Regions from separate parts of the Shewanella sp. SACH genome, predicted to be linked through region 1. Evidence: predicted binding sites of a transcription regulator. Region 1 holds the regulator's gene; each other region holds the start of a gene.
What was found. Region 1 encodes LexA, which represses DNA repair genes until DNA is damaged. Its sites were predicted from a motif close to TACTGTATNNNNATACAGTA; they were not measured.
Positions count from the first base shown of each region.

Region 2: the regulator LexA is predicted to act here: its motif matches at 1,891-1,910, upstream of recN (DNA repair protein RecN).
Region 3: the regulator LexA is predicted to act here: its motif matches at 3,258-3,277, upstream of recG (ATP-dependent DNA helicase RecG).
Region 4: the regulator LexA is predicted to act here: its motif matches at 6,088-6,107, upstream of BM607_RS13695 (DNA topoisomerase III).

Region 1 is NZ_MPDG02000004.1:103,596-111,050, reverse strand. It holds gene BM607_RS16015 (cytochrome c oxidase subunit 3) at 1-442, opposite strand, end outside; gene BM607_RS16010 (cytochrome c oxidase assembly protein) at 439-1,020, opposite strand; gene ctaD (cytochrome c oxidase subunit I) at 1,022-2,614, opposite strand; gene coxB (cytochrome c oxidase subunit II) at 2,624-4,180, opposite strand; gene BM607_RS15995 (SulA-like leucine-rich domain-containing protein) at 4,583-5,095, opposite strand; gene lexA (transcriptional repressor LexA) at 5,092-5,712, opposite strand; gene plsB (glycerol-3-phosphate 1-O-acyltransferase PlsB) at 5,873-7,455, shown strand, end outside.
Region 2 is NZ_MPDG02000002.1:842,324-849,778, forward strand. It holds gene BM607_RS11585 (phosphatidylglycerophosphatase A) at 1-78, shown strand, start outside; gene recN (DNA repair protein RecN) at 202-1,860, opposite strand; gene BM607_RS11595 (AEC family transporter) at 1,989-2,951, opposite strand; gene BM607_RS11600 (LysR family transcriptional regulator) at 3,251-4,150, shown strand; gene BM607_RS11605 (DUF3319 domain-containing protein) at 4,173-4,406, opposite strand; gene BM607_RS11610 (YjaG family protein) at 4,627-5,226, opposite strand; gene barA (two-component sensor histidine kinase BarA) at 5,201-7,455, opposite strand, start outside.
Region 3 is NZ_MPDG02000006.1:102,975-110,429, reverse strand. It holds gene BM607_RS18620 (calcium/sodium antiporter) at 1-382, shown strand, start outside; gene BM607_RS18615 (hypothetical protein) at 597-1,301, shown strand; gene BM607_RS18610 (sensor histidine kinase) at 1,434-2,513, shown strand; gene BM607_RS18605 (response regulator transcription factor) at 2,513-3,109, shown strand; gene recG (ATP-dependent DNA helicase RecG) at 3,294-5,369, shown strand; gene BM607_RS18595 (DUF3014 domain-containing protein) at 5,568-6,464, shown strand; gene BM607_RS18590 (beta-ketoacyl synthase chain length factor) at 6,820-7,455, shown strand, end outside.
Region 4 is NZ_MPDG02000002.1:1,311,618-1,319,072, forward strand. It holds gene BM607_RS13660 (FimV/HubP family polar landmark protein) at 1-122, shown strand, start outside; gene truA (tRNA pseudouridine(38-40) synthase TruA) at 225-1,010, shown strand; gene folC (bifunctional tetrahydrofolate synthase/dihydrofolate synthase) at 1,055-2,326, shown strand; gene dedD (cell division protein DedD) at 2,319-3,071, shown strand; gene BM607_RS13680 (CvpA family protein) at 3,187-3,675, shown strand; gene purF (amidophosphoribosyltransferase) at 3,945-5,459, shown strand; gene BM607_RS13690 (hypothetical protein) at 5,667-5,954, opposite strand; gene BM607_RS13695 (DNA topoisomerase III) at 6,120-7,455, shown strand, end outside.

The sequences.
Region 1 (7,455 bases):
TGGTGCCATCTGGCGTAGTGAGCAACGGCCAAACGGCTTCGAATTGTGGCCAGAGTACTTCGTGGGTCATGGCATTATTGGAGGCGCCACCGAGCCAAGGCACTGCGACCATACGGGCATAAAATAACGCACCAAAAAATGCGCCGAAGAACATCACTTCTGAAAAAATAAACCAGCTCATACCTTGGCGAAAGGATCTATCCATTTGGTGCGAATAAAGCCCAGTCATAGATTCGTTGATCACGGTTCTAAACCAGCCAACCAGCATAAAGAGGATCACGGCGATACCCGCTAGCAGGATATAACCGCCACCCGATGCGCCTGATTTTAGTTGATGGACAAAGTGCCCTGCACCCAAGGCGATTAGAAACAATCCTATAGCGCCAATGATGGGCCAAGCACTTTGGGCGGGAACATAGTAATTTTCATGTTTTGTGGTCATTTTGCAGCTCCTTGCTCTATGGCAGACGCTAACTGCTTGTCGGTAATGTCGTAGAGGGTGTAAGAGAGGGTCAGAGTGTGGATGGATTCAGGTAACTGAGGATCCACAAAGAAAATGAGCGGCAACTCAGCGCTGGTCGAAGCCGCTAAGTGCTGTTGGTTAAAGCAAAAACATTCCGTTTTATTAAAATATGCTGCGCCTTGGCCGGGTGATATTGAAGGTATCGCCTGACCGACCGTGGCTCTGTCTGACACATTGCGTGCCAAAAATGCTGTGTGTATCAGTTCGCCGGGGTGAACTTCGAGCCGCTTGGTTTGCGGCTCAAATTTCCACGGCATACCCGTTTGCACTTGGGAGATAAATTCTACGGTGACAATACGACTAGTATCTATGGTTATCGCTTGATAACTACTGGCAGTATTGGAGGTTTTACCGTTAATCCCTAGCTTCTCACACAGCACATCGTATAGCGGCACCAGCGCGAACCCAAAACCAAACATACCGATACAACCCATGACGAGCATGCTGATAAGCTTTCGATTTGACTTAGGTTTTTCTGGCTGGTGATGGTTCTTCATTTCATTTCACCTCAGGTGGTGTCGTGAAGGAGTGATAAGGCGCTGGGCTTGGCAATGTCCACTCTAAACCCTCGGAACCTTCCCAAGGTTTAGCGGGGGCTTTCTCGCCGCCACGGATGCACTTGATCACTAACACTAAGAAAATCAATTGTGATAAGCCGAAGGCGAAGCCACCAATCGAAACGATTTGATTAACATCGGCAAATTGAATCGAGTAATCGGGGATACGCCTTGGCATACCCGCGAGCCCAAGGAAATGCATCGGGAAAAACAGCACATTGACCGAAATCACCGAACACCAGAAATGCCATTGCCCCAGTCGCTCGTTGTACATGTGCCCCGTCCACTTAGGTAGCCAGTAATAGGCCGCCGCCATGATGGAGAAAATCGCCCCAGTCACGAGCACATAATGGAAATGCGCCACCACAAAATAGGTGTCGTGGTATTGGAAGTCGGCTGGCGTAATGGCGAGCATTAACCCCGAAAACCCGCCAATGGTGAAGAGTATGATAAAGGCCACGGCGAACAACATAGGGGTTTCGAAGCTGAGTGAACCGCGCCACATAGTCGCGACCCAGTTAAACACTTTCACCCCCGTTGGCACCGCAATCAACATAGTGCAATACATGAAGAACAGCTCGGCAAACACTGGCATACCTGTAGTGAACATGTGGTGCGCCCACACGAGGAACGACAGAATTGCAATACTGGCCGTGGCATAAACCATTGATGCATAGCCAAATAATGGTTTGCGGCTGAAGGCGGGTACTATGGCGGAGATGATGCCAAAGGACGGCAAAATCATGATGTAGACCTCAGGGTGGCCGAAGAACCAGAAAATATGCTGGAACATCACAGGATCGCCACCGCCAGCCGCTTCGAAGAAGCTAGTGCCGAAAAACTTATCGGTCAGTACCATAGTCACAGCGCCCGCGAGTACTGGCATCACAGCGATCAGCAGGAATGCTGTGATAAGCCAAGTCCACACAAACAGCGGCAGCTTCATCCATGTCATGCCGGGCGCACGTAAATTCACTATGGTTACAATCACATTGATTGCACCCATGATCGAACTTATCCCCATGATATGAATAGAGAACACGAAGAGTGCCGTGCTGTCAGGACTATAAGTGGTAGACAGTGGCGCGTAGAAGGTCCAACCAAAGTTAGGTCCGCCGCCTTCCATAAACAGCGAGCTGAGTAGGATGGTAAAGGCGAAGGGTAAGATCCAAAAACTCCAATTATTCATCCGTGGCAGCGCCATATCGGGCGCACCAATCATCATAGGGATCAGCCAGTTTGCAAGCCCAGTAAAGGCGGGCATTACTGCGCCGAATACCATGATCAGCCCATGGACTGTAGTCATTTGGTTAAAGAAGTTGGGCTCGACCAATTGTAATCCTGGCTGAAAGAGTTCAGCGCGGATCACCATGGCCATAGCACCACCGGTTAAAAACATAATGAAGCTGAACCATAAATACAAAGTACCAATGTCTTTATGGTTGGTGGTTAGCACCCAGCGCATGATGCCCTTTGGCGCACCATGATGATGGTCATCATGGGCTGCGGTTTGATCTTGAGTCGTTGTGCTCATCATAATCCCCTACTGTCCATGGCTTGCGATATCAGCAGGTTGCACTGTATCGCCGGTATTGTTGCCCCAAGCATTGCGCTCATAGGTAATGACTGCTGCGAGTTGCTGTGGGCTGAGTTGTTTGCCAAATGCCTGCATAGCCGTGCCCGTTTTGCCGTGCATCACAATATCGAGATGATTGGCGACGGGCCCAGTGGCGATAGCACTGCCAGCGAGGGCGGGGAAGGCAGGTGGTATGCCAGCTCCCGTTAACTGATGGCAGGCCGCACAAGTGGTGGTGTAGACAGTTTCACCTTCGGCCATCAGTGCCTCATGGGTGAGCGTGGGGAGACTCGCCGGATCGACTATGGTTGCGGAGTCGACAACTGCTGCGGGCTCAGTTGTAGATGCGGGAGTTGGGGCCGTGTTTGCTGGTGTGGTAGCAGGTGCCTGTGTGCCAGCACTGCCGTTTATGTGCTCATTGACATCTTTGGCCTGCACAGCATCGCCAGTATTATTGCCCCAAGCATTACGCTCATAGGTAATCACAGCGGCAATTTCTTGTGCGCTCAATTGCTTGCCAAAGGCTTGCATAGCCGTACCTGTTTTACCGTTGAGTACGATTTCAAGGTGGCCGCTGAGCGGTCCTGTTGCTATCGGACTGCCTTTGAGGTGTGGGAATACGCCTTGTAAACCCCCGCCATTGGGCTGGTGGCAGGCTGCGCAGTGCCCGAGGTAAACTTGCTCACCTTGAGTCATCAGATCCTCTTTGCTAAGGGTCTGTGATAAAGCGGCTTGAGCGGCTTCTGCCGCCGCGCCTGCGGCTTGTTTCTGCTCCGTCACCCAAGCTTCAAACTCGGCTTCGGGTATGGCTTGCACTACGATCGGCATAAAACCATGGTCTTTACCGCAAAGTTCGGCGCATTGACCACGGTAAATACCGGGTTTGTCGATGCGAGTCCAAGCCTCATTGATAAATCCTGGGTTGGCATCTTTCTTCACGGCAAAAGCAGGTACCCACCATGAATGGATGACATCTTCAGAGGTCATCAAAAAGCGGATTTTGCGATTTATCGGCAGTACGAGCGGCTTATCGACTTCCAATAGGTAGTGTTCACCCTTGGTTTCGGTACCGTCGATTTGGGCTCTAGGGGTTGCGAGTATGCTGTAAAAATCAATGTCTTGATCGAAATAGCTGTAATGCCATTTCCATTGGGAACCCGTGACTTTAACGGTCAGATCGGCGTCGCTGGGATCTTCCATCGCAATTAAGGTTTTTGTCGCAGGAATCGCCATTAAGATCAAAATGATAAATGGCAGAATCGTCCAAGCGATTTCAACTTTAGTGCTTTCGTGAAAGTGGGACGCGACAGCGCCTTTGGATTTTCTGTGGTTGATCATGGCGTAAATCATCACGCCAAAGACCACAAGGCCAATGGCGCAGCAGATATACAAGATGGTCATGTGCAAGTGATAAACCTTGCCACTGATCTCGGTTACGCCAGGGGTCATGTTGAACCGCATGTCCGCGGCGGCCAACGGTGGTGCGAATAACACCACGAGTAAACAATACAACAATTGCTTCACAAGACTTCTCCTCTGCCAATTGCGAATAGCAACTACAAAGAAGAGCAACACAGTAAGTCTCAACTCTATGCAAACTCTTCAGTTCCCAAAAAAGCTTTTTTGACTTCAACGTGCGTTGGCGGCTGTTACTTTTAATTAAGTATTATTACTGCTGGTATTAGCCACGCTGGCACATACGACTGAAATAAATCTGTTCTCTATTTTTAGTGGCATTTTGAACGCGATAACGGCTCGATTTATTTGCCACGGGCGGCGATATATCATCGCCGACTAAACCAACCATACTTGCTGTTTAAATATTGATCAAGATCACTTATTTATCTAATTGTCTGAAAAATTGCCAAAAAAAAGCCTCACATTCATAGGCGAGGCGGCTTTCAAGGTAAAAAATTAAATGAATATTTAATGCACAGCGCTAAAAAAAGATTGTTGGCCGAAGAGGCTACCTTGCTCAATGCGTACGTCGCCATGTAAGTGACTGTTTACGTCTTCTAGCACTATGCCCATGGCGCGGGCACTTTTAGCGACAATTTGTAGGCGACGATTATCGCGTGCATCCAATGATTGGGTCCAAGTAATAACCGCACTGGACGTACCACTTGTTAAGGCTTTTTCCATCGCCCACAGGGTTTCGACTTCATCTTTAGCGTGCACCAGCAAGACTCTATCCATACGCACGCCAGCGTTGGCGAGCATTTGTTTGTAGCCAATACTCGGTGGGTTGATGAGCACTAACCAACGGCCCTGTTGGCTTAACTGGGCGAGTTGCGCGCTCAGATGAATTAATTCTTGGCGACCTTGAGTCTTCGTTGGCATGCAGGCGATAGGTGCATGGTGCCAGTCATAGTCAGCATCACGGACTTCATCGAGCCACAAGCCCGGATGGCGGGGTGCATTGCCAAGTAGTTTGTTCATAGCCAATCTCCATTACGGATCACACCGACGGCGAGTCCTTCAATTGTTAAACTTTGATAGCCTAAATCCACTTTAATCGGGGAATAGTCTTCATTTTCGGCGTGTAGATAGACCACATTACCTTTTTTTTCGAAACGTTTAACAGTGACATCGTCGTCGACTCTAGCGACAACCACTTGACCATTTCTAGCTTGTTGTATTTTATGAACTGCCAGCAAATCTCCTTCGAGAATGCCGATATTCTTCATGCTGTCGCCTTTAACCCGCAGTAAAAAATCGGCGGCGGGATGGAACATGCTTGGGTCGACTTGGTAGTACTGTTCAACATGTTCTTGGGCGAGAATAGGTTCGCCAGCGGCTACTTGACCGATAAGCGGTAAACCTGTTTCAGTTACTTCTTCGACTTCCGCAGTCAGACGAATGCCCCGCGATGTGCCTGGCATGATCTCAATGCAGCCCTTTTTCGCCAACGCTTTAAGATGCTCTTCAGCCGCATTGGCGCTCTTAAAACCTAAACGGGTCGCGATTTCTGCCCGAGTGGGTGGCATGCCAGTATCGGCAATATTTCGTTTAATTAGCTCTAAAATTTCAGCTTGGCGTGGCGTCAAAGGTCTCATGGTGTTTCCTGTTTTTCTATACAGTCACTGTTAGTATATACAGTATTATTTGCAGCGCAAGTATTAACCACTTTTTAGCTATGTTGGAGAGAATTAGCGAATATTACCCATAGTCTGGTATTCTACCGGGCTAGTAAACGTACTTAATTGCATAAGAATAATGCCTAAACACGACTCTCTTTGGTTGAAATCATTACGCTGGATCCAAAAACACTTAGTGCACACTATTGTTGTGCCTCAGGATCCCTTTGCCGATCTGAATCTGGATGCCTCCAGACCCCTTGCTTATGTGATGAAAACGGAATCGCTGAGTGACATCGCTGCCCTGAGCGAAATTACGGCTAAGTTAGGACTGCCGAGCCCCTATGAGCCTTTAGTGGCAAATGGTGTGATTGCGCCTCGGGTTGTCTGCCTTCAAGGGCGTAAGCCGCTGTTTGGTGAGCGTGCCGGTAACGAGCCTTTCCTCGAATGCTTTATGCGTTTATTGGCCGTGCATAAGGAACGCCCTGAATTAGACATTCAACTGGTGCCCGTGAGCCTGTATTGGGGCCGCACGCCAGGAAAAGAAGATGACACTATGAAGGCGGCTGTGTTTGAGCGGGAAAACCCGACTTGGCTGCGCAAGTGCTTGATGATTTTGTTCTTAGGTCGACATAACTTCGTACAGTTTTCAAATGCCGTATCTCTGCGATACATGGCCGACGAACACGGCACTGACATGGGGATCGCCCATAAGTTAGCGCGGGTCGCGCGGGTGCATTTCCGTCGTCAACGTAAGGTGATGACTGGACCTGTGTTGCCAAATCGCCAAGCACTGTTTCATTCGCTGCTCAAATCCGAGTCGTTGCGTAAAGCGATTCAAGAAGAAGCGGCCAACAAAAAGATTTCTGAGACCCAAGCGCGCGAGACGGCTATTGAGTACCTTGATGAAATCGCAGCAGATTACTCAGATAGTTTAGTGCGTATTGCCGAGCGTTTCCTAACTTGGTTGTGGAACAAGCTTTACAGCGGGATCAACATCAAAGGCGCCGAGCAAGTTCGCCAGTTGCACCATGATGGCCACGAGATTGTCTATGTGCCTTGCCATCGCAGCCACATGGATTACCTGCTGTTATCGTATATTTTGTATTATCAAGGCATGGTTCCGCCGCACATTGCTGCTGGTATTAACCTCAATTTCTGGCCCGCTGGACCTATGTTCCGTCGCGGTGGTGCCTTCTTTATCCGCCGTAGTTTTAATGGCAATAAACTGTACACCGCAGTATTCCGTGAATATTTAGACCAACTGTTTGCTAAAGGTTATTCGGTGGAATACTTCTCCGAAGGCGGCCGCTCACGTACCGGTCGTCTATTGGCGCCAAAAACCGGCATGATTGCTATGACGATGAACAGTGTGCTGCGCGGTATCGAGCGTCCGGTAACATTGGTGCCTGTGTATTTAGGCTATGACCATGTGATGGAAGTGGCGACGTACCATAAAGAGTTAAGTGGTAAGAAAAAGAAAAAAGAATCTGTGTGGCAGGTGTTTGGTGCGATTCGCAAACTTGGTAATTTCGGCCAAGGTTATGTGAACTTTGGCGAGCCGATTACCCTGCAAAACTTCTTAAATGAGCGCGCGCCAAACTGGCGTACTGAGTTGGCCGATGATCCTGAGCAAAAACCAAGCTGGTTAACGCCAGCGGTAAACGTGCTGGCGAATCGAGTGATGACAAATATTAACGATGCTGCAGCGGCGAGTTCGGT
Region 2 (7,455 bases), on a different contig from region 1:
GGCATTATGATTGACGATGTTTTAGCGGGTGTATTTGCCTTTATCTGTCTGCAAGGGCTAGTCTGGTGTGTTAGCTAACATGATAGCTAAATTGGCATGATAGTTAACATGGCCAACAACTAACCCTTAGCTTTTGATTTCGCATTTTTCTGATTGAAGGGATTAGCTGAACATCCCTTACCCCTTTTCTGCTTGATTCTACTATTGCAGCAGTTCCCTTGCGTTTGCTAGGGTATTGCTGGTGATAGTATCGCCACCTAACAGTCTTGCAAGTTCTTGAATGCGTTGCTCACGATCGAGCGACTTCATTGTAGTTTCTGTACTGCCCGCCTTATTAAACTTATCGACGAACATGTGTTGATGACCATTGCCCGCAACTTGCGGCAAGTGAGTCACGCACAGTACTTGGGTCGATTCCCCTAAGCTGCGTAACATGCGGCCAACCACTGCGGCGGTGGGGCCCGAAATCCCGACATCCACTTCATCGAAAATCAATGTTGGCGTAGCAACTTTCTTCGCGGTGATCACTTGAATACCTAACCCTATCCGTGAAAGCTCGCCGCCAGACGCGACTTTCGAAATCGGCTGTAAGGGTTGGCCTGGGTTAGTGGTGACCATAAATTCGATATTGTCACTGCCGTTGGCCGACATTTGCTCTGGGTGGAAATTGACTTCGATCGTAAATTTACCCTTAGGCATATTCAGTTCATGGATTGACTGAGTCACCAGCTTGTCGAGTTCTTTGGCATATCTAGCGCGGCTTTGGCTGAGCTTTTGCGCATGACTAAGGTAAGCGGCTCTACTTGCCTCGACCTGTAGTTGAATTTCTTCGAGTTTACTTTCGTCACTGTCTAAGGTGCTCAGCTCTGTCTTGAGTGCTAAATGATGTTCGGCCAGTTTATTTGGGCTGACATGGTGCTTACGCGCCAGTTGCATGGCTTTTGATAGCCGTTCTTCTAAATAGGCAAAGTGGGTTGGATCGAGTTCAAGCTTACTCAAATAGTGCTGTAATTCGCCTGCGCTTTCTTGCACTTGGATTAAGGCATCATTGAGCATAGTGTTGATATTGCTTAATGCAGGATCGTAGCTTTGCAGATCTTCGGCGAGGGAAACGACTCGGTTGAGCAGCGACTCTATATTGTTCTCTTCGCCCTCGGTGAGTATATCTAAGCTCGCCTGACAGGTATCAATCAACTCAGTGCCATTGGCAAGACGTTTGTGCTCTTGCTCAATTTCATCGAACTCATCGACTTTAAGATCAAACTCATCGAGTTCTTCTACTTGATATTGCACTAATTGCTTACGGGCAATACGTTCATGCTGGGAGGCTTCGAGTTGCTTTAGATCGGCCTCAATTTGTTTGCAGCGTTGAAAACTGGCGGCAACCGTATCGATAAGCAATCTGTGGTTGGCATAACTGTCGAGCAGGGTGAGTTGGTGTTCACTTTTTAACATCGCATGGTGCGCATGTTGGCCGTGAATACCGATGAGCAACTGACCCAGTAATTTGAGTTGCGTCAGCGGCACTGGATTACCATTGATATAGGCACGTGAACGGCCATCGCTACCAATAGTTCGACGTAGGATACACTCATCATCGAGTTCAAGATCGTTATCTTCTAACCAACGTTTTGCCAGTGGAATATCATCCAAGGAAAAGCGAGCGCTAACCTCGGTTTTATTGGCTCCGGGGCGAACACTGCTGGCATCGGCGCGATTGCCTAGGCACAGGCCTAGCGCATCGATGGCGATTGATTTACCCGCGCCGGTTTCACCTGTGATGCTGGTCATACCGGGGCGAAAATCCAGTTCTAAAAAACGGACGATTGCGAAGTTATTAATGCTGAGTTGGCAAAGCATAGTGAATTCCTGTCGAAAAACATACCAAACCACTGTATTGATAAACAGTATATACTGATTTTATATACAGTAAAGTGGCTTGGGTAAATAATCGGCATTATCGGCAGTAAATATTTTTAATTGACTGATTATGCATGGGTTCTTACTAAGCTTTCTAAGATAGGTAAACTGAAGAAAGTGACTAAGGTGCCAAATAGAATGCCCTGAGCACTGGTTGAAGCTTGAGTGTTATAGCGCTGGGCGAGCAAGTACACGCTAGCGGCTGTGGGCAATGCGCTCAAGATCACGCCCATGATCAGGTAGTCACCGCTCACACCAAAACGGTTAAGCATAAAGTAGACGAGTGCCGGTTGGACAACTAGCTTGAAGAGGTTAATAAGGCTCAGTTCGATAAAATTCTTGGGGCTAAATACGCTGCTATCTTTCTGGTATCGCATCGCTTTGGCGAGCACCATGCCGATGGCAAACAGCGCGCACGGGCTTGAGGTATTGCCAATTTGTTGGATCATTAGCGCCAGCCCTGAGGGCAGTTTTATCTCTAGCGCCGAAATGCCGACGCCAATCAAGCTACCAATAACGATAGGGTTTTTACCGACCGCCATCATCATTATGACTATGGCGTGGTGTTGTCTTTGGGTGTTTGTGGCCAGTTCCATCGAGACTAAGGCCACGGCAAACATCAGCACGGATAATAAGCTGGCAATCGCGGCGGCAACTAACGCACTTTGCTGCTGCGGGAATAAGATGATGAGCAGTGGAATACCAATAAATGCGGTATTACCAAAGGTGGCATTAAGGGCTCGAATGGCGGCAACCGCATGCTGTTTCGGGTTAGCAAGCAGCGAGAGCCCAAGGCAGACAAGATAAGTGATCACCATAGCCGTGCTGTAGCCCGCAATAAATCCCCATTGCAAAATCTCGCCAATTGGCTGCTGGGCGAGGGCGATAAGCATGATCGCAGGGAAAGCAATATAGTACACATACTGGTTTAGCACTTGATCCGTATCGACGGGCAAGAGTTTTAATTTTTGCACTAGTGTGCCGAGCAACATGATCCCGAAGACGGCAAACAGAGGGGTTAAAATGGTCATTTCCCTCACTCATCCTTACGATTAAATTTGAATAAACTCAGCCACCACCGTCATTTCTACTATCGCTATGATTTTAGGTGGGCGCTTGCCTTTTTTATGTCACGTTAGAACCAGAACTAGCGCCAGCGCAGTAAAACTCGCCACAAAATAACATATCATTTCAGTCTAAGGCTATTGCGCTATGGTCGTATAAGTGGATTAATTGATGTTTAAAACACAATGACTTAGCGTACGCTGTGATTGTTGATGACTTTATATAGTGCCTAAAGTGGGCAGCTAGAACAGAATTAGGACATGCAATGAGTGATGATTTAGGCGCTGAACTACAACTTGTCTATCTTTTTGTGCATTTAGTCAATGCGGGCAGTTTTTCACAGGCGGCGAAGGAGCTTGATATGCCCATTGCCACAGTGAGCCGCAAGTTAGCGAAGTTGGAAGACAAGCTCGATAAACAGCTCTTTATGCGCAGCACCCGCAAGTTGCGACTGACTGAGGAAGGACTGGCGCTCTTTCAACGCTACCAGAGTGTGGTTGCCCAATTTGATGAACTGAGTGGTGCGGGCAGCGATAAACCCGAGGGCACCCTGCGCATCGCCGCGCCGATTTCGATTATTTCCATCGTGTTTATTCAAGCATTGAATGAATTTGGCCGCCTGTATCCCGATATCCGTTTGCACATTTCCCAGAGCAATGAGTTAGTGGATTTGATCGACAAAGGCATAGATGTGGCGATTGTCGGCGGGGCTCAGCCTGATTCTTCTTGGGTGTCGAGTACCTTAGGCGAGCTGGATTATTGCCTGTTTGCCACGCCAGAATATTTGGCTCAAGCACCTAAACTTGAGCATCCCGATGATCTCGAAGCCCATCAGCTGATAAAAGTCTGGCCGCTGTTTAATTGGCATTTAAAGCATCCGAGCGGTGAGTCTTTCTATTTTAATGGCCCAACTAAGTTGACCCTCACGGATTTACACGGTGCGATTCAGGCGACCTTAGGCCATGGCGGGATCTTGTATGGTCCTGAACTGTTTGTAAAACAGCAGATTAAAGAAGGGAAACTTAAAGTATTATTGCCAGAATGGATTGGCGAGCAGAGGCGGATTTCGATTTTATATCATCAGCGCAGCCAGCAGCCGCTAAAGGTCAGAGTCTTTATTGAGTTTATGCAGTCAAAGGCGCCAGAGTTATTCTCTATGCGTTGATTTAACGAGGGGGAACTGATTTTTAACGTCTTTTAGGTTTTACCGTGTTTTTGCTCATAGTATTTTGCGTTTGTTTCGCGTCCTGCAAGCTGGAGCGTGTCGCGGGTAATATACCGAGTTCCAAGAAGTATCCCACTAAACGCCGCAGTTCGAATAAAGAACCGATACGCTGCTGATCTTTGATAGTCAGTTTCCAACTGTCGGTTCGTCCTTCGCTATTGGTTAAAACAAATCCTTGATAAACAATCTTTTTCATTGGAATAACTCAATATTGGCTGATGGAACTTGCTAGCTTTAGTTTTACTCGTTTTGGGCTTGCTTGAAAGTGATTGCAGTCGAGACTAGAGGCTTATTGTTTAGAAACATTGTTTAGAAACATTGTTTAGAAACATTGTTTAGAAACATTGTTTAGAAACATTGTTTAGACATATTGTTTAGGAATAAGGGTGCCTGAGTTACCCCAAGCACCCTATCAATTAAGCGACGCTGATGCCGATATTTGATACGCCCGCTTCGATAATGTCTTTGCGTAAACCTTTGACCAGTTCCGCCGTGATCTTTGGATTTTCTTCGATAATTTCCAGCAGAGAATTTTGTAATTCTTTCTCTTCTTCCATGACTTCATGGGCAAAAACAAAATCATCTAATGCTTCATCGACTAAATCGACATCGCTGATGGCTTCGATATAGTTAGCCACTGTGCTCGATGACAGTTTGCTGATATTGACGATATCTTCTTCAATCTTGCCTTGAATCGCACCCAGTAAGGTCGATATGGCGACCACAGCGTCCATGGCTGGATAGACGCCATAGGCTTCAAAATCAGCGGGTTCAGGGGTGTTATCTTCAAGACGTTGCAGATGCACATCGATATTGAATTTAAGCTTAGGATCGTACAGGGATTGCCACAGTAGCTCTAATGCAGTGCTTAACACTGCAGGGTCACCAAACTCACAGACTTCGGAAAATAGTTGATAGTTGGGCAACATGCGTTGGCAAAGTGCAGTGGCGAAGAGTTGTTTTTGTGGCAGTGTTAACGCCTTAAGACGTTTAAAGAAGCCCGTTTTTTTGGTCATCTGTTATTTCCGCTGATAGCTGTGATATCACTTGATTTGCCGCAGATTCTACCTTAGTTAACTCATCAAGTAACTCTAGTATTTCGGGTTCGAGATCTTCGACCGCTGTTTCACGTTTTAGTGCCGATTCAATTTCTTGGCATAATCTTTGGGTTGTAGGCACGCCGCAGTAACAACTGGCCCCATGCAACTTATGGATAGTACTGAGCATGACGGGGTGATCGTTTTGACTCAGCGCCGTCTGAATTGTCGTCACAGTTTGTGGCAAGGAGTCGAGCAGCATTCTCAGCATGTCTAAGGCGAGGTCTGCCTTATGATTTGCTTGGGTTAAACATAAATCCCAGTTCAGCGTATGCAGGTCAAAATGGGTGAATTTAGGCCGAGTGATCCAGCGATGGATAACGTCTTTGAGCGCCGCTTCATCAATAGGTTTCGGTAAATATCCATCCATGCCACTGCCTAAAATCAGCTCGCGTTCTTCAGCAATCGCATGGGCCGTCACGGCAATAATTGGCGTGTTACGGTTCATCGAGCCTTGGCGAATTTGCTTAGTGGCGCTGATACCATCTGTGCCTGGCATCTGAATATCCATAAAAATCAAATCAAAGGTGCGCGTCTTCGCCTGTTTAACTGCTTCATCGCCACTGTTGACTGCAACTACCGTTGTCACTAACTCGCTGAGCAAGGTGTCGATTAGCTTTAAGTTGGCAAAGTTATCATCCACCGCCAGTACAGTTAATGATTGGCGCGCCGCCGGCGTGGCTATGGTCACTGGGGCTATGATGTCGTACTCCATCGGTGGATAGAGTAAGTTGCGGGCAAGCTGGTGCTCACTCACGGGCAGAGACAACACCACATCGGCATTCGGGCGGATAAACTGGGTTAAGGCGTCTTGTTCTTGGCAATCGTATAGCACCACAAGGCAATCGGTTTTGGTCTTTGCCAAGTTAAGTGTGCTTACCAGTTGTCCTGCATCGCTAAACCCATGGCAACTCAATAGAACATAGTCGTATGGCGCTTCGGCCGTGTTGAGTGTGGTCAGCAAGCTTGGGATATGCTGATGGTGAGTCACTTTGGTATCCCATTGTTTCAATTGGCGACTCAAGACTGCATGAGTCAGCACTCTGGGCTCATAAAACAGTATGGTTTTGTCTTTGAGTTTTTCGAGCGGCAGTGAATCACCGATTTGGAACTGACCTAAGCCGAGCGGCAAACTGAACCAGAAGTTTGAGCCTTTCTCTGGGGATGAGGTAAAGCCGATTTGGCCGCCCATTTGATTCACTAAACGCTTAGTGATCACTAAACCTAAGCCTGTGCCACCAAAGCGGCGGGAAATCGACGAGTCGGCTTGGCCAAAGGCTTGGAATAAAAAGTCCTGCTGGCTTTCATCGATACCGATACCTGTGTCGACCACATCACAACGCAGTACCACTTGTTCTTCCGACTGGCTTTGCAGTTCGATTTTGACCATCACGCTGCCAGAATCGGTGAATTTAATCGCGTTACCGACCAAGTTATTGATGATTTGGCACACGCGCATGGCATCGCCATTCACATTGTCCGGTACGTTAGGAGCGATATCGACGACGAGTTCTAGGCCCTTGGCCTGAGCGCTGCCCGAGATTAGCGTGATGGTATCGCCTATGGTTTCCCTTAGACCGAAGGGCATGTTTTCCAACACCATTTTACCGGCTTCGAGTTTAGAAAAATCGAGAATATCGTTGATGATGCCCAGCAGGTTAGTGGCGCTGCGTTCAATGGTTTTGATGTAATCCACTTGGCTCGAATGCAAAGGGGTTTTCACCAATTGCCGCGCAAAACCGATAACGCCATTGAGCGGCGTACGTAATTCGTGGGACATGTTGGCTAAGAATTCTGATTTAATTCGGCTGGCTTCTAGGGCGCGTTTTTTCGCTAAATCTAACTCGACGTTTTGGATTTCAATCTGCTCTAAGGTTTCCCGCAGATCCGAAGTCGCTTGGTCGATATTTTGCTGCATCTCATCATGGTATTCCGACAACGACCCCGCCATGGCATTGATACCGCGTTTGAGTAAGTCGAGCTCACCAATCAAGTTGCCATCTAAGCGGGCGTCCAATTTACCTTCACGGATTTTAGCGACGACGCGCACCATTTCAGTAATGGGCTGAGTGACGTTTTTCACCAGCCGGAAAGTGAACAGCAAGTTCAACTGCACCCCGATTAACACGATAATAAAGGCGGCGACGG
Region 3 (7,455 bases), on a different contig from region 1:
AGATTTAGCGAAAACCTTCGGCGTGAGTGAAGTCATTATCGGCTTAACGATCGTGGCGATTGGCACCAGTATGCCAGAGTTAGTGACCTCAGTAATTGCGGCACTAAAAGGTCAAAGCGATATCGCTATCGGCAACGTTGTGGGCTCTAACCTGTTTAATATTTTGGGTATTTTAGGCGTTACCGCCATAGTGCATCCAGTGTCGTCACTCGGTTTCCAACCCTTCGACTTTATGGTGATGTTAGCCTTAGCCATAGTGATTCTGCCTTTTGCATGGACGGGATTACGCATCGGCCGCCGCGAAGGTTCTGTGCTACTACTGACCTATTTAGGTTATATGGGTTACCTGATTAACCAAGCGAGCGCTCAAGCTTTGGTATAACACTCAGCGGTAATATCCACTTAAAACACCGGAGCCTCTCCGGTGTTTTGCTATCTGGGTTTCGCACTTTTAAAAAAAGACAAATTTAACACCCTTAAACTGATGACATTTGTCATGCGAAAGCCATGACCTTTGTGTCTGCATTTCTCCTGTCGAATTTCTGATAATGAGTCCGTACCCAAACACGGGGAAATTTACTCAATAAGGAAATACCATGAAAACATTATTAATCGTCTCAAGCTTAGCGCTTATCAGCAGCCACGCGTTTGCAGCGTCGCCCTCTAATGCCAATATCACCAGCATAGATGCGGCCTCAAACTCGATGAACCTAGCGCAGCTGCAACAACTGAGTGCCAGCACCCAAGATTACGATAAAGCCTATGCGAACTATCGCTTAGCCATTAGCGCCAATGTCATAGGACAAAAAGTCCTCGCCAGCAGTGCACTGACTAATGCGCAAACTGCATTAGAAGCCTTAGACACCAGCCAAGCTGACGCGGAATCCCTCGCGCTGTTATCGTCGGTTTATGGCATGCAAATCGCCTTAGACAATAGCAAAGGCGCAGCTCTCGGGATGAAATCTGCCAAAGCCATTGCCAACGCCGAGCAGTTAGAACCCCAAAATCCACGGGTCGCCTTGGTTAAAGCCATCGCCGCCTACAACACGCCTGCTATGTTTGGCGGCAGCATGCAAAATGCTAAGACGCTCGCCACCACGGCCATAGAAAGATTCGCCCAACCTTGCGACGACATTTGTTGGGGTGAAGCCGAAGCTTATACCTGGCGCGGACTCGCTAAACAGGAATTAGGCGATAGCCAAGGCGCGAGTGAAGATTGGCAACAGGCGATCAAAGTGCAAGCCGATTACGGTTGGGCAAAATTTTTGCTTCAAAAAAATCAGCAATTAAGTGCAAACTAGACCAAGTTGTTAACAGGGACTGATGGCGCTGACCCCAGCGCCAATCCCTAAACAGAATAAATAAACACAGATGCCACCTTCGGGCATTCAATGATTAACGATTAACAATCAACACAGTTTCACAGAGGCATTATGATCAGCACGCATCTTCAGCTCGAACGAAAACTCGCTTGGGTGTATTTGATAAACTTAGTGTTTTATCTTATTCCGCTTGCCATCAATGCGTATCCAGCATGGAAAATCGCCCTTAGCTTTACCGTGCTGATTCCTTTTATTGCCAGTTATTTTTGGGCCTATAAGTGCAATCAGAATAGCGCCTATCGCCCCATTCTGATGATGGTGGCCATCGCCACAGCAATTACCCCAATCAACCCGGGATCTATCTCGTTATTCACCTTTGCCGCTTTTTTCATTGGCTTTTTTTATCCTCTCAGAACCTTTCTGTTGGCTATTGCCGCCTTAATCGGCCTGTTGTTTGCCCTCAATGAGATTTACGACTTTAACAGTTACTACTTTCCGCTTTACGGCTCAGGATTAGTGCTCGGTGTAGGCATGTTTGGCGTAGCCGAACGCAGGCGTCATCAACATAAATTGAAAGAACAGCAAAGCACGCAAGAAATTAGTACCTTAGCGGCTATGGTTGAGCGAGAACGTATTGCCCGCGATCTACACGACATCATGGGCCACAGCTTGTCTTCGATTGCGCTTAAAGCGGAACTGGCCGAAAAACTGCTGGCAAAACAGCAATACCAACTGGCCACAATCCAGCTTAATGAACTCGGCCAAATTGCCCGTGAGAGCCTCAGCCAAATTCGTCACACCGTATCTGACTACAAACATAAGGGTCTCGCGGATAGCGTGACACAACTGTGTAAACTATTGAGGGAAAAAGGAGTCAGTGTCGAGCTGACAGGCAATATCCCTAAACTGCCCGCCAGAATGGAGAGCCAGCTGGGATTAATTGTCACTGAGCTGGTGAATAATATTTTACGCCATAGCGGCGCAAGTCAATGTATTATCGACTTTATTCAGCAACCAGATAGGCTAGTCGTTGAGGTCAAAGATAACGGTCCAAGTAAACCTATCGCTGAAGGCAATGGCCTCACGGGGATACGCGAACGTCTTGACAGCTTAGGCGGCAGCTTGAGCTATAATCTCGAACAGGGATATGCATTTACCGTCAGTTTACCTTTGCAGGGAGCAACAGATTAATGAAGATTTTATTGGCGGAAGACCAAGCCATGGTGCGGGGCGCGCTCGCCGCACTCCTCACGCTTGCGGGAGGCTTTAATATCACCCAAGCGAGTGACGGCGACGAGGCCCTAGGCCTACTCAAACAGCAAAGCTTTGATCTCTTGCTAACCGACATCGAAATGCCCGGCCGCACAGGCCTAGAACTGGCAGCTTGGTTAAAGGATCAACATAGTCAAACTAAGGTCGTGGTGATTACCACCTTCGGCCGCGCGGGCTATATCAAACGCGCCATCGAAGCCGGTGTCGGCGGTTTTCTGCTAAAAGATGCGCCCTCAGAAACCTTAGTCAACGCAATTCAACAAGTTATGGCGGGAAAACGAGTGATCGATCCTGAACTGGCCATGATGGCAATTGGTGACGTTGACCCACTCAACGATAAAGAGCGCCGCGCCCTACGCCTCGCCAGTGAAGGCAAATCCACCGCCGACATCGCCGAAACCCTTTTTATCGCCGAAGGCACAGTGCGTAACTACCTCTCCGAAGCCATAGCTAAACTCAATGCTAGCAACCGAATCGATGCAGCACGCATCGCCAAACAAAAGGGCTGGTTGTAATCAGATTAACGGTTAACCGCTCTTTCGTTCATATCGACAATTTTTGCGGCCTTAGCCGAAACCTAAGGGCCGCAAACTGACGTTAGTTATGCTGGCAAATAAGTCCCTCATTCTGCTTGAGATTGCCTTACGCTTATTCTCTGTTAATATATGTATAAATTCACAGTGATTGAGTGCTAACGACTTGCAGCAATTGGATCTTGTTCCGATCACCGACCTCAAAGGCGTCGCCAAAAAGGTCGCGGAGAAACTCGCAAAGCTCGGCATCACAACAGTACAAGATCTGCTGTTTCACTTACCCCTGCGCTACGAAGACAGAACCCAAATCTATCCGATTGCCGCCCTTATGCCCGGCAGTTACGGCACCATAGAAGCTGAAATCCAATCGACGCAAATCATCCAAGGCCGCAAACGTATGCTGGTCTGCAATGTGCGTGACGATACGGGGAGCTTGAGCCTGCGCTTTTTTAACTTTTCCGTCGCCCAGCGTAATGCCATGCAAAATGGTTTGATGATCCGCGCCTACGGTGAAGTGCGCCGTGGCGGCCATCAAGCCGAGATAGTGCATCCAGAATATAAAGTCGTGTATCCCGGTGAAGATGTTCATCTGAGTGATACCCTAACGCCGATTTATCCCACAACTGAGGGATTAAAACAGGCAAGTTGGCTCAAGCTGACCGAGCAAGCTTTGGTATTACTGGAAGATGGCGGCTTAACTGAGCTGCTGCCACCGCAGTTGCAACCGAATAACATTAGCCTTAAACAAGCGCTGCAGACGCTGCATCGGCCTCCTGCGGGGATATCTCAATTCGATTTAGAGTTAGGCCAACACCCAGCCCAGCAGCGACTCGTGCAGGAAGAATTACTCGCCCACAATCTCAGCATGTTACGCCTAAGACAGCGCAGTAATTTAGACGCTGCTGTCACCATGCAGGCCACGGGGCAATTGCTCAATCCCTTCCTCGCCGCTTTGCCTTTTAAGCCCACGGGCGCCCAGCAAAGAGTGGTGGCCGATATAGGCAAAGATTTAGAAAAACCGCACCCTATGATGCGCTTAGTACAAGGAGATGTTGGTTCAGGTAAAACCTTAGTCGCGGCGATGGCGGCTCTTCAAGCGATTGAAAACGGCTATCAAGTTGCCATGATGGCGCCAACCGAGCTATTGGCCGAGCAACATGCAACTAACTTTGCCGCTTGGTTTGAGCCACTCGGCCTTAAAGTCGGTTGGCTAGCGGGTAAACTCAAAGGCAAGGTCAGAGCTCAATCCCTTGCGGACATAGAATCCGGCGCCGCCCAGATGGTGATTGGTACCCATGCTATCTTCCAGCAGCATGTGGTCTTTAGCAAACTCGCGTTAATTATCATAGATGAGCAGCACAGATTCGGCGTACACCAACGCTTAGGCCTACGGGAAAAGGGCGTGAGCCAAGGGTTCCACCCGCATCAATTGATCATGACGGCAACGCCGATCCCGCGCACGCTGGCGATGACGGCCTATGCAGATCTCGACACATCCATTATCGATGAACTGCCGCCGGGACGGACACCTGTGACCACAGTGGCGATTGCCGATTCACGCCGCAACGAAGTACTTGAACGGGTACGTAACGCCGTCATCACAGATAAACGTCAGGCCTACTGGGTGTGCACTCTGATTGAAGAATCCGAAGTGCTCGAATGCCAAGCCGCCGAAGACACGGCCGAAGAACTGCGCCTCGCCCTGCCCGAGCTCAATATCGGCCTCGTGCATGGCAGGTTGAAGAGTGCCGAAAAACAGCAAATTATGGCCGATTTTAAGGCGGGCATAATTCATTTACTGGTGGCAACAACCGTGATTGAAGTCGGCGTCGATGTGCCTAATTCCAGCCTGATGATCATTGAAAACCCTGAACGTTTAGGTTTGGCACAACTACACCAACTGCGCGGACGAGTCGGTCGAGGCGCCATCGCAAGCCATTGTGTGTTACTCTACAAGGCGCCATTGAGCCATACCGCCACCCAAAGACTGAGTGTACTCAGGCAAAGTAATGACGGTTTCATCATAGCGCAGAAAGATTTAGAAATTCGTGGCCCCGGTGAAGTGCTTGGCACTAAGCAAACGGGACTGGCCGAGCTGAAAATTGCCGATCTGGTGCGCGATCAAGCTTTGATCCCGCACATTCAAAAACTGGCAAATCATGTGATGGCGCAGGCCCCCGAAAAAGTCGATGCGATAATCTTACGTTGGCTCGGGCACAAGCAGCACTATGTGCAGGCTTAGGCAGTAAAGGGTAAAGGCCGAGGAGTGACATCTGCCTCGATACTCAAAATAAATTGTTTATGTTCAGCTAAGCGCTATAGACAAGCGCATGGAAACTTGCAAAATGAACCAGCGGCATTCCAATGGTCCGCTCTTGCACTTTAATGTTAGCTGCATGTATTCACCAAGTTACCTTGACACTCAAGCGAAGGATGTAAAATGCAAGTTAATCAAGATGATAGAATAACACCTCAAGAGACTTCTTCTAGCAGTAATCGCTTTGCGCTTTTTGCGATAGTGCTGGTCGTGCTACTTTCTGCCGGAGGATATTATTACTATAGCGGTGACTCAGATTCACCTAAACTCATCCCTAACGCGCCAATTGTATTGCCTGAAACACCGCCATCTGAGCCAATGACGCTCGAAAGTGCGCCAGAGCCAGAAACTACTGAAACGACGCCTGCTGTTACAGAAGCAAACACCAACAGCACAGAAGCCCCTGCGGTAACTGAGCCTGAAGTGGTTGCTGAACCTGTACCCGCGCTGGCTGAAAGTGATGCATTCGTACAACAAAAAGCCCTCGCCATTATCGATAACAATGTGCTGGGTTCTGCATTAGTGCAGCAAGATCTCGCACGCCAATTTGTGGTGTTTGTCGATAACTTAGCTCAGGGCGAATTGACCCGTAAAGTGAGTCCACTCAAAGGCCCAGAGAAGAATTTCTCGGTTTCTGAAATCACCAACAAAGTGTATTTAAATCCTGAGGGTTTCCACAGATACGATGCCTATGTTGACTCGATTGCCAAAATGGACGAACAGACGTTAATGGTCACCTATAAGCAAATGACGCCTATGCTAGAGGAAGCCTTTACCGAACTCGGCTACAGCAACGCAAAATTCAACGACAGAATGCTGCAAGCGATTAAAATACTGCTCGCGGCGCCTATCATTGAAGATCCGATTGAGCTGAGCTCTATTAGCGTTAACTATCAATTTGTTGACCCTAACTTAGAGGCACTACCTAGCGCGCAAAAACTGCTGATCCGTATGGGTCCAGAAAATACCCGCAAGCTAAAAGCAGCCCTACGCAAACTCGAGAACCAACTGGCGCAGTAAAACCTTGCCGTGGTTAAGACAAAAGGCGCTCAGTGCGCCTTTTTTCATTTTGAGCGCAAATCGCTTGGATAAAAAAGCCTATCGAATGAGACTGCTATTGCGATATTTGTTACAGAAATTCGATCTAACCGCTGAAAATTACAGCACTTGATCCCATTACGTTAACCCACATAATGCAAATGGCTTCATAAAAACGCGGGGCATAGTGTAGAATGGCCCCGCTGTAGAGGGCATTCCTAGCGTCATCGTCATTCATCAAACGCGTTTACACCTCACTATGGTATGACAATCCATCAATGTTCTAACTTAGTTAGGGATAACTAAGACAGCTTAAATTTAGTGTCGAGGCAAAGTAGTGCAACTAACATTCAGCATTCTCTCTTGGGGCGCTTGGGCCCCCCAATATCAGCACCCGCAAAGTTGGCAAACTTGGTGCAAAAATTCGGCTGAATTAAATCTCGACACACCACAGTCTGATACGACCGCTCCCGCACTTAAACACGTTCCCGCCATGCAACGCCGCCGTTTTAGTCGCTTAACTAAGATGATGTTAGAAGTGAGTTTTCAGTGCGATATGCCGGCGAACTGCCGCTCTATTTTTGCCTCGCGCCACGGAGAGTTGCAGCGCACTATCGGACTGCTCGAAGACATTATCGCCAAACAGCCCTTATCGCCCTTAGGGTTTAGTCAGTCGGTGCACAACACCGCCAGCGGCATTTTTGGCATAGTGGCGGCCAATACCGCGCCGTCGACCTCAGTTGCGGCAGGTACCGAAACCCTGTCACAAGCTATGGTTGAAGCCTTCGCCCAGTTACACAAGTCGCCAGAGCCCTTGCTGTTAGTCTTCGGTGATGATCCTGTGCCACCTGTGTACGATGAGTTTACCCAAGAATTTGAATTACCTTTGGCCCTAGGTCTACAGCTCGCGCCCTTCGATGCGCCCGCTTCGGTCAAGCTCACAGTGAGCCGCATCTCTGAGTCAAGCGCATTA
Region 4 (7,455 bases), on a different contig from region 1:
CTCGCGCTTATATCGAAATTGACGACAGCGACAGCGCCAAAGCCCTGCTCAAAGAAGTGCAAATTGATGGTAACGAGCGCCAGCAAGATGAAGCTGGACGTTTACTCAAAGAGATGAGTTAATCCCGATTGAGAGAGTTTCAACCTAACGGCGCCTTCAGCGCCGTTTTTTTTATGGGCTGCTGTGATAAAATGCGCCGCTAAATCAATTGTGAGGAAAAGTGGATGCGGATTGCATTAGGTATTGAATATGACGGCAATGGTTATTTTGGCTGGCAACGTCAGGCCGAAGTCGATTCAGTACAAGCGCAATTAGAACGGGCGTTATCGATAGTGGCCAACGAGCCTATCGGCGTCTTCTGCGCTGGCCGTACCGATGCGGGCGTGCATGCCACGGGCCAAGTGGTTCATTTTGAAACCCAAGCCATTCGTAATGAAGGCGCATGGACCTTAGGGGTTAATGCCAATTTACCTGACAATATTGCCGTGCGTTGGGTTAAAGAAGTCGACGACAGTTTTCACGCGCGCTTTTCGGCCACCGCCAGACGCTACCGTTATGTGATTTATAATCACAGTTTTCGCCCTGGAATTTTACGCCATGGTGTCAGCCATTATCACGGCGATATCGATGCTGACAGAATGCACCAAGCGGCGCAGGCACTCTTAGGTGAGCAGGATTTTACCAGCTTTCGCGCAGTCCAGTGTCAGTCGAAAACGCCGTTTCGTAATGTACATTGCGTTAATGTCACGCGCCAAGGCATGTATGTGATTGTTGATATCGCCGCCAACGCCTTTTTACATCACATGGTGCGCAATATCGTCGGTTCATTATTAGAAATCGGTTTAGGCAATCAGCCGCTGACGTGGATGGGTGATTTGCTCGCGTTAAAAGACAGAAACCAAGCCGCAGCGACGGCTAAACCCCATGGGCTCTATTTAGTTGATGTGACTTATCCAGAACAATATCAATTGCCTAAGCTCGCCCTTGGGCCATTATTCATGTTGGATTGAAAAGATCTTATTTGAGAGATTATCGAATACGAGGATGTACGGACATGCTAACAGCGCCAGCGTCAAATGCAGCATTGGAACAGTGGTTGGATTATTTGTTATCCATACATCCAACCGAAATCGATATGGGATTAACCCGTGTTGCTAAGGTTGCGCAAACCCTTGGCCTATTAGATTTAGGTCAAAGCAAGATAGTCACAGTCGCTGGCACAAATGGTAAAGGTACAACTTGCGCCATGCTGGAAAATATTCTGCGATTATCGGGTTTGACTGTGGGCGTATACAGCTCGCCGCACATGCTGAAATACAACGAGCGAGTGCGTATTAATGGCAGCGACGCCAGTGATAGCGCCTTTGTCGCCGCCTTTGAGCAAATTGAAGCGGCGCGCGCTGAGATTTCCCTGACCTTTTTTGAATACGCCACGCTTGCGGGCCTGATACTGTTTAAAGCCGCCAAGCTGGATGTAGTCATCTTAGAAGTCGGTTTAGGTGGACGGTTAGACGCAACCAATATTATCGATGCCGACATTAGTGTGGTGACGTCGGTCGATTTAGATCATGAAAGTTATCTGGGGAATACCCGTGAACTCGTCGGCCGTGAAAAGGCGGGTATTTTCCGTCACGGTAAAGCTGCTATTGTTGGCGAGCCCAACTTGCCGCATACCGTCAATGATGTTGCCAATGAGGTTGGCGCCATCTTGTATCGCGTCGGCAACGAATTCAGTTACCAAGTCCATGGCAATCTGTGGGACTTTCAAGGCCAAGTGCTCAAACTGCACGATTTAGCGTTACCGACCTTGCCGCTACCGAATGCGGCCACGGTATTGGCCGTAATTGAACAGGGTTGGCCGAATATCGCGCCCGCTATTATTGCCCAGGGTATTAGCACTGCTCGGTTAACCGGTCGATTAGAGCGGGTGAGTGAGCAGCCGTTAGTGCTACTCGATGTGGCGCATAATCCCCATGCGGCGCGTTTTTTGGTGCAGCAATTAGCGCCAATGGTTGTAGGTAAGCGGGTGTTTGCCCTTTGTGGCATGTTGAAGGATAAAGATATTGCGGGCGTGTTGCCTGTGCTCCATCCTCTGGTCGACACTTGGTATTTAGTGAGTCTTCATGGTGAGCGTGGCGCGAGTTCTGCCATGCTGCGCAAAACCTTAGCACCCGAGGCCAGCGCATTTGAGTTTGAGGGCATAGCTGAGGCATGGTCGGCATTAAAAGCGCAAATTAACCCAGATGATGTGGTAATTGTGTTTGGCTCCTTTTACACTGTGGCAGGTTTTAAGTCTCAATTTATGCAGGAAGTCCGTTTTGTCTAGCCAGTTTCATAATCGTTTAGTCGGCACTGTGGTGCTGGTTGCGCTTGGAGTGATTTTTTTGCCGGATATTTTGGATGGCAAGAAAGATCGCCAAGAAGAGCAGTTTTCCGAAATACCTTTGCGTCCGACTGTGATTGAGCAGCAAAAAGCCGACGATGATATGTTTGAAGTCTTGTCGGCAGAAGATGCTGCTGCGCTGAGTGGTGCTGATGTCGCCTTAGCTGAGACAGGCAATAATGCAGACAGTGACAAGTCAGCTGCCATCGCTAAGCAAGACGTTAAGGCGGACGTTAAACCCGAGGTGAAAAAGCCAGAGGTTAAGCAAGCAGAAGTTAAAAAGCCTGAAGTGAAACCAGAACCTAAAAAAGAGCCACCTAAGGCGACGGTAAAAACGGAGCCCGCTAAAAAAGCTGAGACTAAAGCGCCAACCGTCGCTAAGACTGAAAAGCCCAAAGCAGAAACGCCAAAAGCCAGTACTTCCAACCGTGACAGCTTAAAAAGTGGCTTTACCTTGCAGCTCGGCAGTTTTAACAATGCAACCAATGTTAAAGCCTTGATTGCACAGCTACGTAAGAGTGGTTTTAAAGCGTACACTATCCCTGAAAATCCTAAAGATGGCGTATTAACCAAAGTGTTTGTCGGGCCAGATGTGTCTGAGGCAAAGCTGAAGAAAATACAAGTTGAGGTGGAAAACCTCACGCGTCTTAAGGGCTGGATTGTTCCTTTTAATCCTTTAGAATCTTAATGGTGATATAAGATCAGCGACTGAAAATGATTTATTTACCTCTCTAGGGGTGAGAATCGTTTCAGTCTCTGGTAGAATCGCGCCGTCTTAAAGCCCATGTCGGAAAGCCATCTCAATGGTTTGGATTGATTACGCTATCATATTCGTCATCGGATTATCGACTCTCATCAGTCTAATCCGCGGATTCGCCAAAGAAGCCATGTCCTTAGTGGTATGGTTCGCGGCTTTCTTTGTTGCCAGCCAATTTTACCAAGATCTTGCCGTTCACTTAACTCAAATGAACGATGAGATGCTGCGTAATGGCGTTTCTATTGCCATCCTTTTTATTACCACTTTGGTACTCGGCGCCTTAGTTAACTATATTCTCGGACAACTTGTTGTCAAAACCGGATTATCTGGCACTGATAGGCTCTTGGGCCTGTGTTTCGGTGCTATTCGAGGCGCGCTAATTGTAAGCGCCTTGCTGTTTTTTATGGATGCTTTCACAGGTTCACCCAACACCCAATGGTGGAAGGACTCTGTGCTAGTGCCCGAATTTGGCGTTGTCATTCAATGGTTTTTTGACTATTTGGAAAACACCTCCAGCTTTGTACCCAAACTATAAGAAAGAAAATTAATTAATCCTAAGTGATGGAAAGTAGCAATCGCTTAGGTATGTACGTCACTCCTGTTCAAGGGCTTATGCCTAAAAACAGGGTAACTGTGAGCGCAATCGCAAGTTTATGCGTGCGATTGCGATTAACAGATTAGTGACGGGATACCTTGGCGACCGATAGGTAGCACTTAAGCCGAAAGGCTAGAGTTTTACTTTATCATTTGCTTATATTTCAACATGAAAGGGCATAGAACATCTTACAATGAGGAAGCTTACCCATGTGTGGTATCGTCGGAATAGTTGGCCAATCATCGGTTAATCAGACCATTTATGATGCACTGACAGTGTTGCAGCACAGAGGTCAGGATGCGGCAGGTATTGTGACCATTGATCGTGGTGCTTTCAGACTGCGTAAAGCCAATGGTCTGGTCAAAGACGTTTTTGAAGTCAAACACATGCAACGCCTACAAGGTAATGCAGGTATTGGCCATGTGCGTTATCCAACTGCGGGCAGTTCAAGCGCATCTGAAGCGCAGCCTTTCTATGTTAACTCGCCATTTGGGATCTCTTTAGCCCACAACGGCAACTTAACCAATACAGTCGAATTAGCCGAAGGGCTGATCAAAAAACGCCGCCATGTGAACACCACTTCGGATTCTGAAGTGTTGCTCAACCTGTTGGCTGACGAACTGCAAAAAACCACTAGTTTGACCCTGACGTCGGAAGAAGTGTTCGATGCGGTTGCTAACGTACACCAGCAAGCTCGTGGTGCCTATGCGGTTGTGGCTATGATTATCGGTCAAGGCCTAGTCGCGTTCCGTGACCCATTTGGTATTCGTCCTCTGGTGTTAGGTAAGCACGAAACGCCAACGGGTACTGAATATATGGTCGCTTCTGAAAGCGTGGCACTCGATGCCGTCGGTTTTGAAGTGATGCGTGATGTGGCGCCAGGTGAAGCGATTTACGTGTCAATTGATGGTCAGCTGTATACCCGTCAATGTGCAGCAGAACCTAGCTACGCCCCTTGTATCTTCGAATTCGTTTATTTTGCCCGTCCAGATTCGACGATCGATAAAGTGTCTGTTTATGCCAGTCGCGTAAACATGGGCGCTAAGCTTGGCGAGAAGATTAAGAAAGAATGGTACGATCACGATATCGATGTGGTGATCCCTATTCCTGAAACTTCTTGCGATATCGCGCTAGAAATTGCCCGTTGCATGGACTTACCGTACCGACAAGGTTTTGTGAAAAACCGTTATATTGGCCGTACTTTTATCATGCCGGGTCAACAGGAACGTAAGAAGTCAGTGCGTCGCAAGTTGAATGCGATTAACACTGAATTCAAAGGCAAAAATGTCTTGCTGGTGGACGACTCTATCGTTCGCGGTACGACGTCTGAGCAAATCATCGAAATGGCCCGTGAAGCGGGTGCCAAGAAAGTGTACTTTGCCTCTGCTGCACCGGAAATTCGTTTCCCGAACGTGTACGGTATCGACATGCCAACGTCAAACGAGTTGATCGCCCATGGCCGTGATGCCGATGAAATCGCTAAGTTAATTGGTGCCGATGGCATTATTTTCCAAGACTTACCTGATTTAATCGAAGCGGTAAGAATGGAAAATCCAGCGATTAAACGTTTCGAAACTTCTGTTTTTGATGGTCATTACATCACTAACGATGTAGATCAAGCGTATTTAGATCACTTGACGCAACTGCGTAATGACGATGCTAAAGCGGATCGAAACAAAGATATCGGTACTAACTTAGAGCTGCATAACGTCTGTCACCCATAAGGTGAAACGTTAGGCGGATAAAAAGCCAGTGATAACGTCATTGGCTTTTTTTATGGCTTTTTTATAGAGCGTTAACCGCTACTTGGGAAAGGTGTCGCGATTGGGCGAGGGGAAACTTCTATGAGTGTTTGTTCTCGACATCCGAGTACTCAATCCATTGCTGGAGATGCGAGGCTGCTGATCTTTTCTGCCATAGGTTTGCCGTGTTTATCCCCAGATCCACAGCAGCATCCATACCCCGAATAAGCTGCTTAAGCTATGGCGGGTGACTTGGTGTTTTAGCAGTAGCGATAAACTCACCGCAATGGGCATTACTAGCATGAATCCCCAAGCTAAAGGCATGTCGATGATTTTCATTTGTCCCAGCCAAGTGCTGGTGAGCATGCTTATCGCGAGTAACATCAGGCTATGAAATAGCAGTAACTGATTGAATCTTAATATCAATGCTGGACTGATTGTCATCGCCTGCCGCGCATTTATTGCAAATTGTCTCATAGCCACTCCTCTAAAATTTGTGTATTCTAGTAGTTGTTGAGAATTATTCGCAATTGAATTTACACTTGAGCTTTGGTATTTAAGCTCGGTTTGTCACAGAAATTTGCACTCAACGGGCGTTTGGGCTAAATTATACTGTAATTATATCCAGTGCTTGGTGTTTGTATGATCCTCTATATCGCTGAAAAACCTAGCCTAGGGCGGGCCATTGCCGATGTATTGCCTAAACCCCATAAAAAAGGCGATGGATTTATCGAAGCCGCCAATGGCGATTGCGTGTCTTGGTGTGTCGGTCACTTGCTCGAACAAGCAGAACCTGATGCCTATAATCCCGAATTTAAGTCGTGGAAATTCGAGCACTTGCCAATAGTGCCGGACAAGTGGCAACTAAAACCTAAGGCCGCAACTCGCAGCCAACTCACAGTGCTGAAACGATTAGTCAAACAAGCTAACACGCTGGTTAATGCAGGCGATCCCGATCGTGAAGGGCAATTACTCGTGGATGAAGTGATTGCCTATCTTGGCGTGACGGGTGATAAGTTACATCAAACTCAGCGTTTACTGATCAGCGACTTAAACCCACAAGCCGTAAAACGGGCGCTAATGCAGCTGCGCAGTAATCGCGAGTTTATTCCTTTGTCCACATCGGCCTTAGCCCGTAGCCGCGCCGATTGGCTTTACGGCATGAATATGACCCGCGCTTATACTATCCAAGGTAAAAAGGTTGGTTATCAAGGCGTATTGTCCGTCGGGCGAGTGCAAACGCCTTTACTCGGGCTAGTGGTGCGCCGTGATGAAGAGATTGCTAATTTTCAATCTAAACCTTTCTATGAAGTGCTAGCGCATTTGGCGACTGAAAAGCAGGAAACCTTCAGCGCTAAGTGGCAACCCAGCGAAGCTTGTCAGCCGTACATGGACGAAGAAGGGCGAGTACTAGCCAGAGGGTTAGCGCAAAATGTGGTGAGTCGCATCAGTGATAAACCCGCCTTAGTGACTCAATTAGTGGCTAAGGACAAGAAACAGAATCCGCCATTGCCCTACAGCTTATCCGCGTTGCAGATTGATGCGGCAAAACGGTTTGGAATGAGTGCTAAGGATGTGCTTGATACCTGCCAGAGTTTGTATGAACGCCATAAACTCATTACCTATCCCCGCTCCGACAGTCGTTATTTACCCGTTGAGCAACATAACCTTGCGCCTTCGGTACTTAAGGCGATAAGTGACGGTGCTACTGAGTTATTGCAAGGTGCTGATGCACCCGATCCACGGCTTAAATCTAAGGCATGGGATGATAAAAAAGTGGATGCCCACCACGCCATTGTTCCAACCGAGAAGACGGCTAACTTATCCAGCTTGAGTCAGCGTGAGAGGCAGTTATATCTTCATGTTGCCCGCCAGTACTTAGCCCAGTTTTATCCGGCCTATTGTTACAGTGAAACCACAGTACAAGTGACAATTGAGGGCGGCTTATTTAATACCAAGGCGCGTCAGGATAAATCCC